DNA from 4 places in the Bradyrhizobium algeriense genome. Region 4 is predicted to be linked to each of the others. Evidence: predicted binding sites of a transcription regulator. Region 4 holds the regulator's gene; each other region holds the start of a gene.
The links. The regulator LexA, encoded in region 4, represses DNA repair genes until DNA is damaged. The targets are predictions, from matches to a motif close to TGTTCNNNNTGTGTTCNG.

Region 1 (3,208 bases), 110 kb from region 4:
TGTCATCGACGCTGTTGGCGAGCTGGACACCGGTGCCGGTCGCGAGCACGCGGTAGCGATCGGAGGTCACGGCGGCGCCGCCCTTGAGGTAGAACAGTACGTTGTTCGCGGCGTAGCCGACCTGACCGGTGAACAGTCCGAAGGCATCGACACGAGTGTCGTTGGTGAACGCCGGAAGCAGCGGGATCGCATTGCTGCCGTGGAAGTCAGCCCAGTTGCCCTGCGCTTCCACGCCGAACACCCACGAAGCAGCCTGCCAGCGGTAGCCGATCTGACCACCGACGGTGCCGCCGGTTGCGTCATGGCTGCCCTCCGAGAAAGCGATGCCGAGGCTGGTCTCGTCCCAACGGTTGCGGCTCGATCCCCAGCCGCCGTTAACGCCAGCGTAGAAGCCGCTCCAGTTGTACACCGCAACCGCCATCGCTGGTGCTTTGGTATATGGCCGTGCGGCAAGGTCTGCGGCAGTCGCGGGGGCGATTCCAAGCGCGATCAGAGCGGTGGTCGTCAACAAAACTTTCTTCACGTTTCTTCCTTTCAGCATTTCCAACGCAACTGCAGGAGTGGTCAATTTGAGGTTGCCTGCGCATATAGCGTGAAGAGATCGCAGAATGCTGTCGCCGAAAAACCACATCCGCGGCAAAAGTAGGTAATATGCAACCGTGGCGGGTATGACTATCCCGCAGTACAACCAAACAAAAAAGGCCGGCGTGAAGCCGGCCTTTTCGATTCCGTTCGTTGAAAGCGAAGATCAGTACCTCGCCGCGATGCCCGGGCCGCCGAAGCGGTAGTTGATGCGGGCGGTGACGATATCGACGTCCTGAGTGATGCGGTCGTTGCCGAGGAAGGCGCCGGTCGCGTCGACAAAGGTGTGGGTGCGGTCCTGCATGAACAGGTGATTGTACTCGACGCCGACCGACCAGTTCGGGGCGAAGCCGAATTCGATGCCCGCGCCGACCACGGCACCCCAGCGGGTGTCGTCGCCGGTGGTGGCAGCCAAGACGCCCGTGGGAACATCAAAGACGCGGAAACGATCCGCCGTAACGGCCGCACCGCCCTTGACGTAGAACAGCACGTTGTTGGCGGCGTAACCGATCTGGCCCGTGATCAGGCCGAACGCATCGATGCGCGACTCGTTACGGGCGGCGGGGAAAAGCAGGCTCACATTGCTGCCCTGGAAGTCGGCCCAGTTGCCCTGGCCTTCAACACCGAACACCCAGGTGCCGGCCTGCCAGCGATAACCGATCTGACCGCCGACGGTGCCGCCGTCTGCGTCATGGCAACCCTCGGCCCCGATGAACGCGCCGGTCACGTCGACGAAATCCCAGCACTTGCGGCTCGTACCCCAGCCGCCGTTGGCGCCGATGTAGAAGCCGCTCCAGTCGTACACGACGGCGACCGGCGCCGGCGGGGCCTTGGTGTAAGGCCGTGCCGCGAGGTCAGCCGCCGCCGCAGGGGCGGCGAACGCGATGAGGGCAACCGTACTCAAGAAAACCTTTTTCATGGGTCTATCTCCAGCTCTTCCGCTTTCCGTTGGTCCCGAAGCGTTTCGAAATGACGCGAGCATTCGCGCCGTTCGACAACCTCTATATCGCGACTCGCCCGGAAATGGTGTCGCCGGAATGCAACATGTACAAACGAAGTGTATTTACCCAAGCTAATGATTTACCTGCCATATTCACGATACCGTGCGGAACTTTCGGGTTCCATTTCGGAAGGTTTTCGGTTCCCCGTGAGTTCCCGGTAATCGCGCTTGGGTTGCATCGTGAGAACCGGGCCAGATATTAGGTGCTGGCGGGAACAAAGCTGGAACGGCTGCGGGGGCGATGCTATATGTGGATAACCGCCGGCTTGCCGAGGGATCGCTAAGTCGGCGGAGCCTGCGAGTGTATAGGGTCGTTCGAATGTCCGGAAACGGACGCAGAAGGCGGACAAGCAACAGGTCAAGAATTGAAGGCGGCCGGCACTTGGCGGGTCCGACCAGTAATTTTTGCCAGTGATTTTTTGCCGGCGATTTTTTGCCGGCGATATCGAGTGGAGAGCGGCGATGGCGGGAAGCGTGAACAAGGTGATTCTGATCGGCAACCTCGGCAAGGATCCTGAAATCCGGCGGACACAGGACGGGCGGCCGATTGCCAATCTGAGCATCGCGACGTCGGAGACATGGCGCGACAAGGGCACCGGCGAGCGTAAGGAAAAGACCGAGTGGCACCGCGTCGTGATTTTCTCCGAACCGCTTTGCAAGATTGTCGAGCAGTATCTGAAGAAGGGCGCCAAGGTTTACATCGAGGGCGCGCTGCAGACCCGCAAATGGACCGACCAGAGCGGCGTCGAGAAATACTCGACCGAAGTCGTGCTGCAGGGTTTTAACTCGACCCTGACGATGCTGGATGGCCGCAGCGGCGGCGGTGGCGGCAGTTTCGGCTCCGACGATTCAGGCGATTTCGGCTCCAGCAGTCCGGCCAGTTCCGCGCCGCGCCGGGCCGTGGCGGCCGGTGCCCGCAACAGCGACATGGACGACGACATCCCGTTCTGAATCGGGGTCTTCGCCCGGCACATTGGCTCGCAAGAAATTCTCTTGCGAGAACTGGCATCTGCGCCTGCGTTACGACTGATGCGCCGGCGCAAGAACCGGCCGCATTCCGGCTGAAAAGCCGTTTCTTGTATTGCGCCGGGGGCAGACGCGTCGCGATCCGGGCCCGCGGGCGGTTGGCCCGGCCGTTATGTTATTAATATTTACATGAGGTATTTCACTTAAGCTGATCGCTGCCTCGAACGCCAATCGGTCTTCCTCCGGGAACCACCGCCATGACCCTCGCGCCGCTGCTGGATGCCGCTCCCGCGATCCCCGTTCATGCCTTCGCGGCAATGGCCGCTTTCGCCCTTGGCCTCGTCCAGTTCGCTGCGCCGAAGGGCACGCTGCCGCATCGGACGGTCGGCTGGATCTGGGTCGGCCTGATGGCTGTCGTCGCCGCCAGCTCGTTCTGGATCCACGAGATCCGCTTGCTCGGCCCATGGAGCCCGATCCATCTGCTGTCGATCTTCACGCTGATCGTGCTGCCGATCGCGGTGTGGAGAGCCAGGCGCCATCGGATCGCCGATCATCGCCGGATCATGACGATGATTTTTGGGGGCGCGCTGGTCATTGCCGGGCTGTTCACATTCCTTCCGGGGCGGATCATGCATACGGTGGTTTTCGGCCATTAAGCCG
Region 2 (3,208 bases), 2.5 Mb from region 4:
GGCCAGCAGGCCAAGCGCCGAACAAGTTACAAGAAGCAGTCGTCTCATGCCTGTGCTCCCACCTGAATTCTTCCACGATATCGTGCGCGCGAGTGAACACACGCTTCGCGTGGCAAAAACATGTCCAGCCGGGGAAAGCTAGCGGGATCGCGCTCAGTAAAGCGTGCGCAGCGGCCGCTCGGCCGCGCCGTAGGGCACCCAGCGGCAGGCAAAGGAAACATAGCCGCCGTAATTGGGTTGCACGCCGAGGAATTTCACCACCTTGCCGTAGCGGGCGCAGTGGTCAACGGCGAGCTGACGGGCGTCGGCCTGCATCGCGAGCGGATAGGCGATGATGCCGCCGGTGTCATTGCCCTTGAACGGCGGCACCGTGTCGATGTCGAACCACTGCGCCTGCGCCGGCGCCCCCGCCAGCATTCCGCCCATGACGACCAGGCACATGGCAATCAGGCTCGCGGCCAGAATTCTTCGCATCGCAGACTCCATTTCGCTCGAAGCCCACCATAGTGTGCGCCGGTGGCCGTGAAAAGAATGGTTGCAGCACGAGGCGGAGTTCGCCGCCAGGTGTTGCCGCGCTGCACTTGACCTCGTCAGGGCTTCGCGGCACCGTCTCTCACGTTGATTTACCGGCGGATTCCCCATGCGCAACCTGTTCACATCCTTGAGAGCACTCGGCCCCATCACGGCGGCGGTCGCCCTGCTGGTCTCCAGCCCTGCCGCCCAGGCCGCCAACCCGCTGGAGCTGAATTTCGGGCTGTTCGGCCCCAGCTATGACGGCCGCGTCGCCGAATGCGAGCGGGCGCTGTCGACGATCGCGGCGCGATTCCAGGAGAAAGAGGGCAAGTTCTGGAATTCGGCGCTGACGATCACCGGTTTCGGCCGAATCCACGAAACCGCGTTCCGGCCTTGGCAGTCCGATAACATTCCGCGCCGCTATTGCAGCGGTGACGTGATGCTGAGCGACGGCAAGATGCGCACCGTGCACTACTCGATCATTGAGGATGGCGGCTTTGCCGGCTTCGGCCAGGGCGTCGAATGGTGCGTGACCGGACTTGATCGCAACTGGGCCTATAGCCCCGGCTGCCGGGCCGCACGGCCCTGATTCCCTGGTCCGCGCCGATTGAACAGAGCCTTCGGCGGCTGACGTTCGCGATCATTTAATTTTGTTCTTGAAATGTTCCGCCTCCCTGCTAGGCTCCCGGTAGTCGAGTAGAGGGGCGTTCGATGCACCGATTTGTCGTTATTTCGCGGTTTCTGATTTCGCTGGCGCTTGTTGTCGTCTTTGCCGGAATGGCGTCCGCGCAGGACCGCCGGCAGAACGCCCCGGGCGAGTTCGATTTTTATGTCCTTGCCCTTTCGTGGTCGCCCTCGTTCTGCGAGGCGGCCGCCGAGCGTGGCAATAGCGGGCGCTCACAGGTCCAGTGCGAACGGCCCTATTCCTTCGTGGTTCACGGCCTGTGGCCGCAATATGAGCGCGGCTTTCCCGAATATTGCCAGCGGCCTTCGCCGCGGCTCGATCGCAACATCATGACCTCGATGCTGGACCTGATGCCGGCGCCCGGCCTGATCTTCAACGAGTGGGACAAGCACGGCACCTGTTCGGGCCTTGGCGCGCGGGCCTATTTCGAGAGCATCCGCAAGGCGCGCGCGGCGGTGAAGATCCCCGAGGAATTCCTGCAATTGTCGGAGCAGAAAACCATCGCTCCGGGCGATCTCGAGGCGGCCTTCATCAAGATCAACCCGGGCTTGAGCAGTTCGGCGATTTCGGTGACGTGTTCCGGGAAGCGCCTCAGCGAAGTACGGGTCTGCCTGAGCAAGGACATGCAATTCCGCGCCTGCGAGGAAACCGACCGCCGCGCCTGCCGCCGCGACGAAGTAGTAATGCCGCCGGTGCGGGGCGGCTGAAGATCCTCTTCCGCGATGCCAAGGCCAAGGCATGGCGGCCCGTCCTGCGCAGACTACCCAGAGTTGTCTGCGTTCCCGGTCATCCACGGCTTTATTGTCGTCTGCAAGGCACGTGGATGGCCGGGATTCCTCTACACCAGAGCGGCGTCAAGCACGAATATCCACGCTGGTGTGATCGGCGAAGCTCAGTCGTACCGATCCATTGCTGCCGTGATCGAAAGCAAGGGAATCGTTCGAGCCCTTGAAGTTTACAGTGGTCCTGCCGTACGACTGGGTGACGATAACATCATCCTGCGAATAACCACTGATCGAGAAATCGACGCTGCCGTTGCCGATCCGAACGACATCGTTGCCGTCACCCTTGGCAAAATTGATCGTGGAATTATCACCCGTTACATTGATGTAATCGTCACCGGCGCCGCCCGTCACGGTCGAAGATCCACCGACCCAGATCATATCGTTACCAGCGCCCGCATCGATGACGGAATAATCATGGGTCCACACATGGTCATCGCCGTCGCCGGCCGACACAGTCGCATGTGAGTATGTGCGGACGGTGTCGTCACCGGTACCGGCATCGACAACCGCATTGTCGTAGGCGTTGATATGATCATTGCCGGCGCCGCCGCTCAGGTTGGCGTGATCGTAGGCGCTGAGGCTATCGTCGCCGGCACCGCCATCAAGGGTGGAATTGCCGTAGGCTCTGAGTATGTCGTTTCCGTTACCACCCGAAACGCTCGAATACGCATAGGTGCTGATAGAATCATCGCCGTCACCGCCGGTGACCGTTGAATGACCGTATGTGCTGATATGATCATTGCCGGCGCCGCCATCCACGGTCGAATGACTATAGGTGAAGACGACATCGTCACCCTCGCCGGCGACGACGCTGGCCTGGCCATCGACACCGATCACATCGTTGCCCGCGCCGGCATCGATCGTGGCGTTGCTGGCCTGAACGTGGATGCTGTCGTCACCGGCTCCGCTGATAATCTCGAACAGATCCATGCCGACCGACAACCCGTCGTTGGTGCCGCGAAGCCCCGCCGCCGACCCACCAGTGCGAAAGGCATCGACCTGTGCCTGAAGCTGATCAACGGCGGATTGTTCTGCCGACGCCCGCGCCAGCAACATCTTGGCGCGGTACGAGATGCTGACCGTGGTGGCCGAAGCGCCGGGCGCCGAGGACGATGCCCGGCTGAATACACTTGCCGTGCTGACCTTGGTGCCTGCATCCGCTGCCGCGGTGCCGGCCTGCGAAATCGACCAAGTGGTGTACGATGAATAGGCAGCGGCAATCACA
Region 3 (3,208 bases), 1.6 Mb from region 4:
TATTCATGCGTGCGCCTGGCGAGGCGACCGGATCGATTGCGTTGGAGAGCACGATCGACGAGATGGCCTTGGCCTGCGGCATGGATCCGCTCGCGTTCCGCCTGAAGAACTATGCCGAGGTCGAGCCGATCACCGGCAAGCCGTTCTCCTCGAAGGCACTGCGGGCCTGTTATGAGCAGGGCGCCGCGCGCTTCGGCTGGGCGAAACGTCCGCTCTCGCCGCGGCAGATGCGCGATGGTGACGGCCTTCTGGTCGGCTGGGGTCTCGGCACGGCAACGTTCCCAGCGATGATGTTCCAGGCTGAAGCCCGCGCTGTGATCCGCCGCGACGGCACAGGCGTGATGGAGATCGGCGCGCATGACATGGGGCAGGGCGCCTGGACGGCGTTGGCCCAGATCGCGGCCGACGGCCTCGGCCTTGATGTTGACCGAGTCGAATTCAGGTCCGGCACGTCGGATCTGCCGGACGGCGGCATCGCCGGCGGGTCGGCGCACACCGCGACCGCGGGAAATGCGATCCACAACGCCGGAGCGGCCTTGATCGCCAGGCTCGCCGATCTCGCAACCAATGACGAGCGCTCAGCGCTGTTCGGCGCCGGCAATGCCGGCGTGATCGCGCGCGACGGGCAACTGTTCCGCCGCGACGATGAGAGTCGTAGCGAGGCCTATCCGGACATCCTCGCTCGCGCCGGCCTTGCCGAGATTGAGGCGCGCGGCATGGGCGGCGCTGATACGGCGGCGCAGGCAGAGTATGCGATGCATGCCCATGGCGCCGTGTTTGCCGAGGTCAAAGTCGATCCCGAGCTCGGCCAGATCCGCGCCACCCGCATGGTCGGCGCGTTCGCCGCGGGGCGCATCATCAATCCGCATCTAGTGCGGAGCCAGCTGTTCGGCGGCATGATCTGGGGCCTGTCCTTTGCGTTGCATGAGGAGGCCATCATCGATCGCCGCAGCGGCCGGATCATGAACGCCAACCTCGCCGAGTACCACATCCCCGTGAATGCTGACGTGCCCAGTCTCGACGTGCTAACCGTCGAGGAGCACGATCCGCACGTCAACGCGCTGGGCATCAAGGGCGTCGGCGAGATCGGCATCACGGGCAGCGCCGGCGCGGTGGCGAATGCAATCTGGCACGCGACCGGCGTGCGGCTCCGCCGCTTCCCAATCCGGATCGACGAACTGCTGACGCAGCTGTAGCGACAGAACTGCACTCCCTCTCCCCCCTTCTGGCCGATTGAGTCGAATCCTAGCAATCGGCAGGAAGTGCAGTTCTTGCCGCGAACGCCCGGCGTTGTGAAGAAAAACGAGCTTCTGACGTCGGCGGCGAAGTGGTTTCACCAGCAATGCGACGCGGGAGATGAGGAAGGCGACGCCTTCCACGACATGGTTGTTTGCGGCATGGGTCGGATGGAAACCCGCTTAGACTATGAGGACAACCCGGAAGATCCGAAACGACCATTTGATGCGCAACGTTCGCAACGCAATCATTGCCGGCGTCGTCGGCGCGCTCGGTAGCGGCGGCGTCAGGTACTGAAGGAAACGTAGAGCCACGGCCTTATGTTGGAACTGGTCACGGGGCGCAGGATCGGCTTGACTTCATCCATGTGTGTTCTCATTATGTTCTCCGCGTGAAACTTCCTCGAAACGTCACGGGCCAACGATCGGGATGGCAACGACAGCCACCATCCTCCATGCGGACCTGGATGCTTTCTATGCCTCGGTAGAGCAGCTGCTCGACCCGTCGTTACGCGGCAAACCGATCGCCGTCGGCGGCGGAGTCGTGCTCGCCGCTTCTTACGAGGCTAAGGCCTTCGGGGTCCGTGGCGGGATGCCGGGACGACAAGCGCGCGGACTCTGTCCGCAACTAACTTTTGTCAGCGGGCATTTCAAGGAATACCAACGGCTGGGCGATGCCGCCATCAAGGTGATCGGCGATTTCACGCCCCTCGTCGAGCGGATTTCCATCGACGAGGCCTTTGCCGACGTTGCGGGCTGCACTCATCTCTTCGGTTCGCCTGCTGAAATTGCAACGGCAATCCGCCAACGGGTGCGGGTGGAGTATGGCCTTCCGATCTCGGTCGGTGTCGCGCGCACCAAGCATCTGGCAAAAATCGCGTCGCAGTTGGCCAAGCCCGACGGATTGGTGGTTGTCGATCCCGACACCGAGTTGCAATTCCTTCACCAAGTGCCAGTCGAGCTGATGTGGGGAGTGGGTCCGGTTACAAAGGCACGGCTGGCCGAGATCGACGTGCTGACGATCGGGCAGCTGGCAAAGACACCAAGATGGTCGCTTGAACGGCTGCTCGGTCCCGCGGCAGGAGAGAAACTCTCAGCGCTGGCATGGAATCGCGATCCACGCGAAATCAAGACCCACCGACGGGCTGGATCTGCGGGAGCGCAGTCGGCGATCGGCGTGAAGTGTGCCGAAGAGCGAGTTTTTCGACCTACCCTGTTTCACCTTGCAGACCGAATCGGCACCCGGCTCCGGGCCAAATCCAGGCCGGGCCGAACCGTGACGGTCCGCGTTCGCTTCGCCGACCTGAACTCAGTTACTCGCTCGCTAACACTCGATGCACCAATCTCCGCGACCGTGATCCTCGCCGAGCTCGCCGAGGAGCTAGTGCGCGCGGTCATCGCGGAACACCCTGACGAGAAGACCATCTCGCTCCTGGCGATCTCTGTGTCGCATCTTGAGGAGCACTGGGATCTCGAGCTGGAACTTCCGCTTGGACTTCAAGATGAACCTCGTCGCCCCGGCACCAAAACAGGCATGGCACGGTGGGCGGCCGACCGTGCTGTCGATAAGATCCGCGATCGCTTCGGATGGGATGCCATTGGGTACGGCTCGGTGGTGCTGGGCATCTCTCGTTCCGTTCCCGACGAATTTCGCGAGCTTGCCGAAAAGGACCTGTGACCGTCGCGGGCCAGGGTTAAGATCTGAGCCCGGCAACACACCGTGTGTACAAAGATGCGTGGCAAACCAAGGTCGCAGCGAGCGCCGTTCTCCCTGAGAACGCCGCAACGAAATCGCAACGAATTGGGTGAAACGACCGTGAACAAAACGGGACAGAGGTGCCCGCCACCGCAAGAAAAATCAACAACTTAAAAGATGTGCACTGCGTTCGGGACGCAGGGATCAAATCGCCCCTAATCGAATGTCGGAATAGGCCGTTGCGCTACAGCCTTTCAGAGTCCGAGGGGCGCTGCAC
Region 4 (3,208 bases):
GGCGATGGACGGCTATGCGGTGCGCGCGGCCGATGCCGCCGATCTTTCGGTGCGGCTGAAGGTGATCGGCGAGGTCGCCGCCGGCCGCCCGTTCGAGCGGAAGGTAGGCCAAGGCGAAGCGATGAGGATCTTCACCGGCGGCGTGATCCCTGACGGCGCTGATGCCGTCATCATCCAGGAAGACACGGCCATCGACGGCGATCACATCGCCATCACCGAAGCCGCCGTTCGAGGGCGGCATATCCGCCCCGCCGGCGTCGATTTCCGTGAGGGCGATGTGCTGCTCACGCGCGGGCGCCGCCTCACCGACCGCGATTTGTCACTCGCCGCCGGCATGAACTATCCGGAGCTTGCGGTGCACCGCCGCCCGAAAGTCGCAGTGCTCGCCACCGGCGACGAGCTGGTGATGCCGGGCGCTACCCCCGGCCCAGGCCAGATCGTCTATTCCAACGGCTACGGGATCCGAGCACTGGCGCGGGCGGCGGGCGCCGAGGTCGTCGATCTCGGGATCGCCGCCGATACGGTCGATGCCACCGCGCAAGGCATCCGCCGTGCGCGCGAGGCAAACGCGGATATCCTGATCACCATGGGCGGCGCCTCGGTCGGCGACCACGACCTCGTCAAGCGGTCGCTGGAGGCCGAGGGGACGGCCATGATGTTCTGGCGCATCGCGATGCGGCCGGGCAAGCCGATGATGCACGGCAGGCTGGGCACGATGCGGGTGATCGGCCTGCCCGGCAATCCCGTCTCCTCCTATGTCTGCGGCTTCCTGTTTCTGGTGCCGTTGATTCGTGCATTATCGGGCCGCGACGCCGTCCATCATCGGCGCGAAAGCGCCCTGCTGGGCCACGATCTCGCTGCCAACGACCAGCGTGAAGACTATCTTCGGGCCCGCCTCGAAGCGCGCGAAGACGGCACGCTGATCGCGGTGCCGGTCAGTCACCAGGACTCATCGCTATTGGGGAATCTCGCTGCGGCACGGGCACTTGTGATACGTCCGCCGTTCGCGCCGGCTGCCGCGAAGGGTTCGCGTTGCGAGCTGCTCCGGCTGCCGGAATGACGCCTGAACGGCGCCTTTGAGGGTGTCTTCAGCCGAAGCCGCAATGCGTTCACCTGAAATTAAGTGGTTGCGGAACACATATCGAACATATAGTGTCCGTTCATGATTTGTTTCGACTGCTAGTGTCTATGGTTGGGAGTTTTGGGGACTCCCGCGATGGACCCTGGAGATTCGGGACCGAAAGACTGTACCAACCGGGGGAATGCTCGCGATGCTTACGCGCAAACAGTATGAACTTCTGCGTTTCATCAATGAACGGCTGAAGGAAGCCGGCGTACCGCCCTCCTTCGACGAGATGAAGGATGCGCTCGATCTGCGCTCGAAATCCGGAATTCACCGCCTCATTACGGCGCTGGAGGAGCGCGGCTTCATCCGCCGCCTGCCCAACCGCGCCCGCGCCATCGAAGTCATCAAGCTGCCGGAGCTGGCTGCCGCCGGCAACGGCCGCCGCGGCTTCACGCCGAGCGTCATCGAAGGCACGCTCGGCAAACGCCCCGTAAGCGCGCCGGCCAGCGAGGACGACGGCAACCGCCCGGTCGCCGTGCCCGTGATGGGCCGGATCGCCGCCGGTACGCCGATCGAGGCGCTGCAGACCCGCAGCCACACCATCAGCGTGCCGCCCGACATGCTCGGCTCCGGCGAGCATTACGCGCTCGAAGTGCGCGGCGATTCCATGGTGGACGCCGGCATTCTCGACGGCGACATGGCACTGATCCAGCGCAACGAAACCGCCGACACCGGCGACATCGTGGTGGCGCTGATCGACGAGGAGGAAGCCACGCTAAAACGCTTCCGCCGCCGTGGCGCCTCGATCGCGCTGGAGCCCGCCAACGCTGCCTATGAAGTGCGCATCCTGCCGCCGAACCGGGTCCGGATTCAGGGCAAGCTGATCGGTCTGTACCGGAAGTATTGAATGGTCGGGTTACCGACAGGACTGCGACGGCCCCGGCCTTCGGCCGAGGTTTTTTGTGGGGCGTGGGGAACTAACCTGCGTTATCGCGTTTGTGATTTAAGCGCAGTGCGTCCGTCGCAGAAATGCCCAGAAACAAGAAAAGGCTCTGCGCCAAGTCTACTCTGATAGAGGCCTGTGCCTCCTTCAAGACACGGGTCAGCTATCTCAAATGAGGGAGCCATCCGATGTGTGACTATAGCCTGCATGCTGTGGCAACGCGACCGGCCCAGGTCGGCGAGACGCTGATCACCACCACATTCCGCGGTACATCGACCCGCGGCTTTGCGTCGGAACGCGAGCCCGCAGTGGCGGTCTGCATGCTTCCCGGCACCGAACTGGCGTTCACCGAGGACGTCAGATACGACAACCGATGGATCTGGACGCGAACCACCGACTGGCGGGTCGGCAAGTTCAACCAGATTGAACCCGAAGTGTCCGATCGCCATCATGACGCGATCGAATTTCCTGACGGAAGCCATGTGCTGGTGACGCAGCTTTGCGAAGGCCAGCGCGCGACCGTGCTGCAATTGCCGGTGACCGAGGGCGAACGGTCGGCGAAGGCAAAGGAAGCGGTGACGGAGGCGCCTCGGGCCGGATCCATCGTGACCGGATAAACGACGCACATGCGATCCGCCGGTTTCAGGCCGGCGGATCGTGGTGATATGGTTTTGTGAGAAACTGGGCGCCGAGGGGCAGTCGGTGGTCAACAAGGTTACATGGCAAAAAGCCGGTCGCGTCACGGAGCCCGGACGGTACATGTTCCGGTACGGCTGGCTGACTATCACGGCCGAAGATCTCGCGATCTGGCGGCAATTCCCCGAGGCGTCGTTCACGCTGGTCAACCTGCCGTCGACCCCCGACGCGCCGGAGGAATTCCACCTCGGCGCATTCGAAATACCGGCCACTCCCTCAAGTCCCCCGCTCGACGAGCACTGAAATTCATCTAGAGCCCTGGGGTTAGATTTTTTGATTTGACGCGTTTTCTTGACGCGAACCGGTCTCCTCCCCGGATCAAGTCCGGGGCAGGCTTTCGCTGGAGCTCTACTCCTCCGCCTGAAGGTCGGCCTCGGCCGGCGTGGCGTCGACCGCGCGCGGCACGACGCGTGGCGCAAGCACGGTGGCGTCTGCCTCGCTCTCGTCGGCGATGGCCGGCGACCACGGGCGATCGATCCCCCTGGGTTTTGCCGCCTCGACGA

Region 1: V1286_RS16215 (single-stranded DNA-binding protein) is a predicted target of LexA. The motif match lies at 1,794-1,811, and genes of this name have one in related genera.
Region 2: V1286_RS28335 (ribonuclease T2) is a predicted target of LexA. The motif match lies at 1,165-1,182, and genes of this name have one in related genera.
Region 3: dinB (DNA polymerase IV) is a predicted target of LexA. The motif match lies at 1,607-1,624, and genes of this name have one in related genera.

The regions. Positions count from the first base shown of each region.
Region 1 covers NZ_JAZHRV010000001.1:3,286,563-3,289,770, reverse strand. The annotation lists gene V1286_RS16225 (outer membrane protein) at 1-523, opposite strand, end outside; gene V1286_RS16220 (outer membrane protein) at 749-1,501, opposite strand; gene V1286_RS16215 (single-stranded DNA-binding protein) at 2,045-2,533, shown strand; gene V1286_RS16210 (DUF2306 domain-containing protein) at 2,806-3,204, shown strand.
Region 2 covers NZ_JAZHRV010000001.1:5,866,919-5,870,126, forward strand. The annotation lists gene V1286_RS28320 (DUF3617 domain-containing protein) at 1-48, opposite strand, end outside; gene V1286_RS28325 (hypothetical protein) at 154-474, opposite strand; gene V1286_RS28330 (hypothetical protein) at 641-1,102, shown strand; gene V1286_RS28335 (ribonuclease T2) at 1,225-1,905, shown strand; gene V1286_RS28340 (calcium-binding protein) at 2,053-3,208, opposite strand, start outside.
Region 3 covers NZ_JAZHRV010000001.1:5,042,607-5,045,814, reverse strand. The annotation lists gene V1286_RS24410 (xanthine dehydrogenase family protein molybdopterin-binding subunit) at 1-1,196, shown strand, start outside; gene V1286_RS24405 (portal protein) at 1,233-1,514, shown strand; gene dinB (DNA polymerase IV) at 1,666-2,913, shown strand.
Region 4 covers NZ_JAZHRV010000001.1:3,395,638-3,398,845, forward strand. The annotation lists gene V1286_RS16735 (molybdopterin molybdotransferase MoeA) at 1-1,060, shown strand, start outside; gene lexA (transcriptional repressor LexA) at 1,272-1,973, shown strand; gene V1286_RS16745 (hypothetical protein) at 2,198-2,626, shown strand; gene V1286_RS16750 (hypothetical protein) at 2,712-2,948, shown strand; gene V1286_RS16755 (ComEC/Rec2 family competence protein) at 3,054-3,208, opposite strand, start outside.